Linked DNA regions of Alloyangia pacifica. The protein of the gene in region 1 binds, or shares a complex with, the protein of each later gene. Links are inferred from orthologs where the notes say so. Each region holds a gene or a part of one and is shown on either strand. Other genes may lie near its edges.

Region 1 (2,985 bases):
GAGCATCCTTGGCTCGGAGTCGGCGTAGGCAACTTCAAGGTCCACTATCAGAACAACGCGCTTGAGGACGGGCTGATCTTCCGCGGCGAGGCCCGGGCGACTCACAGTCTTTACCTCGAGTTCCTCACCGAGCAGGGACTGATCGGGCTGATGGTCTTTCTCGGCTTCGCCGCCTTCGGCGCTGTCAGTTTCTTCCGAGGCGCCGCGCTCGCGCGCAGCGTCGGGGACGAGCTGATGGCAAGGCGGCTGGTCGCCTTCTGCGCCGCCTTCGTCGGCTATCTGGCGGCAATGACCTTTCTTCAGGACGGAATCCCGCGATTCCTCTGGTATGTGGTCTCGCTCGCCGCCGAGTCGCTGATGATCATCCGCTGCATCTACGCCGATCACCCATCACTCCAGTTCAGGACCCGCCGCTTGGTCGAGCCCTCTCGCGTCCGGACCCGCTGACCGATTCTGCGGCGCCCGGCGAGCACGGACGCGGCCGCCATCACCCCCGCCGGTCCAGGAAGCCAAGGGAATGTTCAGCCGTGGCCATTGCGCGGTGCCCGCTGAGCCACGCCAGCGGCGCGCAGTAAACGGCGACGGTTTCGCGCGCGGCCCCCGCGGGTCCGATCAAGCCGCAAGACCCCACCGGGGCAAGCGCCAAGTCTTTTTCATATCAGGAAACTTGCCAGAGTGGTGAGCCGTGCAGGATTCGAACCTGCGACCCACTGATTAAAAGTCAGTTGCTCTACCAACTGAGCTAACGGCCCACTCTCTCGGGACTTTGACACAGTGGTGAGCCGTGCAGGATTCGAACCTGCGACCCACTGATTAAAAGTCAGTTGCTCTACCAACTGAGCTAACGGCCCACTGTGTGTGGGCGGCTTCTAGGAACTGTGGCGTGGGGGGTCAAGCGGAAAAATGACAATCCTGCCGAACTTCTCCCGCGGCCCTGGCCCCGCCCTTCGCCGGCGCATGCATTCGCAGCAAGGCTGCCCCCCGCAACGTAGGCTGGAAACGTACCCTCAAGAAGCGTATATGCGCCCGGATGAAACACACGCGCGCACAAAATTTGCCCTTCATGAAGATGCACGGGCTCGGAAACGACTTCGTCGTGCTGGACGCGCGTGCGCGCTCCGTCGTCATGACCCCTGCCCTCGCCATGGCGATCGCCGACCGGCACCGCGGCGTCGGCTTCGACCAACTGGCGCTGATCGAGCAGGACAGCGGCGATGCGCATCTGACCTTCTATAACGCCGACGGCTCGACCGCGGGCGCTTGTGGCAACGCCACGCGCTGCATCGCGCGCTTCCTGATGGACGAGACCGGCAAATCCGAGCTCACCCTCACCACCGAGCGTGGCACGCTCCTGGCCCGCGACGCAGGCGAGGGGTTGACGTCTGTGAACATGGGCCCGCCGCAGCTCGAGTGGCACGAGATCCCCCTCGCCTCCGAAATGGACACGCTGGAGCTGCCGATCGAGGGCAAGCCAACCGCCACCGGCATGGGCAACCCGCATTGCACCTTCTTCGTCGAGGATGCCGGGTCGGTGGACATCGAGAGCTTCGGCCCGGCGCATGAACATCACCCGCTCTACCCGCAGCGCACCAACGTGCAGGTTGCGAGCCTGATCGGCCCTGACCACCTGCGGATGCGCGTGTGGGAGCGCGGCGCAGGGCTCACGCTGGCCTCGGGCTCGTCCTCCTGCGCCACCGCCGTTGCCGCGGCACGCCGCGGCCTCACCGGGCGCCGCGTGACCATCGAGCTCGACGGTGGCACGCTGCAGGTCGACTGGCGCGAGGATGGCGTCTGGATGACCGGCCCAACCGCCCACGTCTTTGACGGGCATTTCACCCACGACTGGCTGGAGATGGTCTCGTGACAGGCGCACCCAAGTTCACCACCCTCGGCTGCCGTCTCAATGCCTATGAGACCGAGGCGATGAAGGATCTTGCCGCCCAGGCCGGCATGGAAAACGCGGTGATCGTGAACACCTGCGCCGTGACCTCCGAGGCGGTGCGCAAGGCGCGGCAGGAGATCCGCCGCCTCCGCCGCGAGAACCCCGACGCCAAGGTCATCGTCACCGGCTGCGCCGCGCAGATCGACCCCGACAGCTTTGCGGCCATGACAGAAGTCGACGCGGTCATCGGCAACACCGAGAAGATGGCCCCCGAAACTTGGTCGCGGCTGTCGAACGGCTTTATCGGCGAGACCGAGCGGGTCATGGTCAACGACATCATGTCGGTGACCGAAACCGCCGGCCACCTGATCGACGGCTTCGGCACCCGCAGCCGCGCCTACGTGCAGGTGCAGAACGGCTGCGATCACCGCTGCACCTTCTGCATCATCCCCTATGGCCGCGGCAATTCCCGCTCGGTCCCCGCCGGCGTGGTCGTGGACCAGATCAAGCGGCTGGTGCAGCAGGGCTACAACGAGGTGGTGCTGACCGGGGTTGATCTCACTTCTTGGGGTGCCGACCTGCCGGGGACGCCGCGGCTTGGCGATCTGGTCATGCGCATCCTCAAGCTGATCCCCGATCTGCCGCGCTTGCGCATCTCGTCGATCGATTCCATCGAGGCCGACGAGAACCTGATGCAGGCCATCGCCACCGAACCGCGGCTGATGCCCCACCTGCACCTTTCGCTGCAGCACGGCGACAACCTGATCCTCAAGCGCATGAAGCGCCGCCACTTGCGCGACGATGCCATCCGATTCTGCGAGGAGGCGCGCAAGCTGCGCCCCGAGATGACCTTTGGCGCCGACATCATCGCCGGCTTCCCCACCGAGACCGAAGAGCATTTCGCCAACTCGCTGAAGCTGGTCGAGGACTGCGACCTGACCTGGCTGCACGTCTTCCCCTACTCCTCGCGCCCCGGCACCCCCGCCGCACGCATCCCGAGCAAGGTGAATGGCACCGTGATCAAGGAGCGCGCCGCCCGCCTGCGCGCCGCCGGGGATGCTGCCGTAGAGCGCCACCTCGCCGCCCAGCCCGGACGCACCCAT
Region 2 (2,773 bases), 2.0 Mb from region 1 along the record:
GCAAGTGGTGCTGGCGATCTGGGGCATGGAAAGCGCCTATGGCAGCCATCGAGGCACGCATCCGGTGATCCCGGCGCTGGCGACGCTGGCTTTTGGCTCGCGGCGGGGCTCTTTCTTCGAGGGTCAGCTGATCGACGCGCTGCACATAATCCAGAACGGCGACACCAGCCCCGAGCACATGACCGGCAGCTGGGCCGGGGCGATGGGCCATACGCAGTTCATTCCCTCCTCCTACCGGGCGCTGGCAGTGGACTGGACCGGCGACGGCAAGCGCGACATCTGGTCGGACAACCCCGCCGACGCGCTGGCCTCGACGGCGCATTACCTTGCCGAGAACGGCTGGATTCACGGTCAGCCCTGGGGGGTCGAGGTACAGCTGCCGCGCGGCTTCGACTACGAGCTGGCGGGCAGCACGGGCCGCATGCCCTCGGATTGGGCCCGGCTCGGCGTGGTCGGCATGGACGGACGTCCGGTACAGGACTTCGGCTCGGCCCGGCTGCTGCTGCCGGCGGGACACAGGGGCGCGGCCTTCCTGACCTTCAAGAACTTCAAGGTGATCTCGCGCTACAACGCCGCCGACGCCTATGTGATCGGGGTCGGGCACCTGGCCGACCGGATCATGGGCGGCGCGCCGATCCGCGCCAGTTGGCCCGATGACGAGCGCGCGCTGACCAGCGACGAGCGCAAGGAGCTTCAGGTGCGGCTGAGGCAGGCGGGTTTCGATCCCTCGGGGGTCGACGGGCGCATCGGGCCGAACACGATCAAGGCGCTGCGGGACTACCAGCGTGCGGTGGGCGTGGTGCCGGACGGCTATGCCTCGCTCGAGGTGCTGCACCGGTTGCGCTGAGGCGGTTCAGCGGCACCCCGCGCCGCAGCTCTTCACCAGCGCCCTCACCTGGCGGGCGCTGGGACCGGGCCAGCGGTTGGCGTTGCAGGGGTCGGCGATCAGCACAAGCCGGCCCTCCTCGCGCTTCAGCAGCGCCGCCATGGGGCCGGTCCGGGCCTCGCCGCACCATGGGCCGTAGCAGGAAACGCGCAGGGTGATGCGCTGGTCGAAGGGGCGGTCGAAGCCCGCCCGCCCCAATGCCCAGCCCCAGAAGCGCGCGGGCACTTCGCCCGAACTGCGCGGCACCGGTCCGGTCTCGAGCATGCCGTTCACCGCGATCCACTCGGTCTGCTCGGACTTCGCCGCGCGCACGTCGCGCGCCACGTCCGGCGGCAGGCACTTGAGCGCAAAGGCCGGACTGGCCACACCAAGCAACAGAACGAGAAACAGGAACGCGGTACGGATCACAGCTTCTCCCGGAAGGCGGCCATCACCTGCTCGTAAACGGGGCGCTTGAAGGGCACGATCTGGCCCAGAACCTCATCCGCCGGCAGCCAGCACCATTCCGAGAACTCGGGGTGCTCGGTCTGGATGTTCACCTGCGCATCCTCGCCGTGGAAGCGCAGCAGGTACCACTTCTGCTCCTGCCCCTTGTAGCGGCCCTTCCAGATGCGCGGCACGATGTCGTGCGGCAGATCATAGCAGAGCCAGCCCTCGGTCTCGGCCTCGACGGTGACCAGCGAGGGGCTGACGCCGATCTCTTCCTCGAGCTCGCGCAGGGCGGCCTCCTGCGGCGTCTCGCCCTCGTCGATCCCGCCCTGCGGCATCTGCCAGGCGGGCACCTCGCTGTCGAGCCGCTGGCCGACGAAGACGTGCCCGGCGGCGTTGACCAGCATCACGCCGACGTTGCGGCGATAGGGCAGCGCGGCGATTTCTTCGGGGGTCATGGTCTTCATCGGAGGCTCCTTGGTTTGCGTCGCACGCTAGCGCCGGTTCAGGAATTTTGGAAGGGACGACCCGTCTGGCCACGAGGCGAAGCCACTGGAAGCCCCCCACGGAAAAAGGCGCGCCCTGCGGGACGCGCCTTTGCCAGTCCCGGAAACCCGGAAACCTTATTTGTCGGTCGCCTGCGCCTGCTGCATGAGCGCCTGCTCGTCGCCGAGAACGCTGAGGCCCTTGAGGATGTCGATCGCATAGGCCAGCTGGTAGTCGTCCTGGCGCAACTTGGCGGCTTCCTCGGCCTTGGCGCGGTCCTCTTCAATCTGGCGGACCTCGTCCTCGGTCAGGCTGTCGTTGTCCAGCGCGCCGCGCAGGTCGGCCTCGGAGCGGCCGAAGCCGGGCACGGTGTCCTCTTCACTCTCCGGCTCGGGCGGACGCTGCTCGACGACGATGTCGGGCGAGACGCCGAGCGCCTGGATCGAGCGGCCCGAGGGGGTGTAGTAGCGCGCAGTGGTCAGGCGCATCGCGCCGTCGCCCCGCAGCGGCATGACGGTCTGCACCGAGCCCTTGCCGAAGCTCTTGGTGCCCACGACGACGGCGCGGTGGTGATCCTTCAGCGCACCGGCGACGATCTCGGACGCCGAGGCCGAGCCGCCGTTGATCAGCACCACGATCGGCTTGCCGTCCGACAGGTCGCCCTCGGTGGCATTGTAGCGCTCGCCATCGGCGGCGTTGCGGCCCCGGGTCGAGACGATCTCGCCCTTGTCGAGGAAGGCGTCGGCGACCTTGATCGCCTGGGTCAGAAGGCCGCCCGGGTTGTTGCGCAGGTCGAGCACGATGCCGTTGATCTTGTCGATGCCCCCCGCGGCCTCGACCTCCTTGGCCAGCCCCTCTTCGAGGTTGGGGAAGGTCTGGTCGTTGAAGGTGGTCACGCGCAGCACAACGGTGTCGCCCTCGCGGCGGGTGCGCACGGCGGTGAGGGTGATCGTGTCGCGGATGATTGAGATT

Evidence for each region. Proteins that work in one complex are often made in the same cells at the same time.
Region 2: the proteins of dapF (region 1) and CEW88_RS12740 are in contact, whole or in part, in a solved structure (PDB 5YGU), measured with the Escherichia coli proteins. The link is inferred for Alloyangia pacifica from one-to-one orthologs.

Annotation. Positions count from the first base shown.
Region 1 is NZ_CP022189.1:594,500-597,484, reverse strand. The notes cover bases 34-2,947. They hold dapF (diaminopimelate epimerase), read left to right. Parts: upstream 34-1,030; coding sequence 1,031-1,864; downstream 1,865-2,947. Other genes in these bases: mtaB (tRNA (N(6)-L-threonylcarbamoyladenosine(37)-C(2))-methylthiotransferase MtaB), read left to right, coding at 1,861-2,947; CEW88_RS02920 (O-antigen ligase family protein), read left to right, coding at 34-447. Outside these bases: more of CEW88_RS02920, read left to right, coding at 1-33; more of mtaB, read left to right, coding at 2,948-2,985. UniProt on the Escherichia coli protein: Involved in the succinylase branch of the L-lysine biosynthesis and in the biosynthesis of the pentapeptide incorporated in the peptidoglycan moiety. Catalyzes the stereoinversion of LL-2,6-diaminopimelate (L,L-DAP) to meso-diaminopimelate (meso-DAP).
Region 2 is NZ_CP022189.1:2,632,578-2,635,350, forward strand. The notes cover bases 33-2,734. They hold CEW88_RS12740 (RNA pyrophosphohydrolase), read right to left. Parts: upstream 1,774-2,734; coding sequence 1,291-1,773; downstream 33-1,290. Other genes in these bases: CEW88_RS12730 (lytic murein transglycosylase), read left to right, coding at 33-847; CEW88_RS12735 (hypothetical protein), read right to left, coding at 854-1,294; CEW88_RS12745 (S41 family peptidase), read right to left, coding at 1,939-2,734. Also shown: more of CEW88_RS12730, read left to right, coding at 1-32; more of CEW88_RS12745, read right to left, coding at 2,735-2,773. UniProt on the Escherichia coli protein: Master regulator of 5'-end-dependent mRNA decay.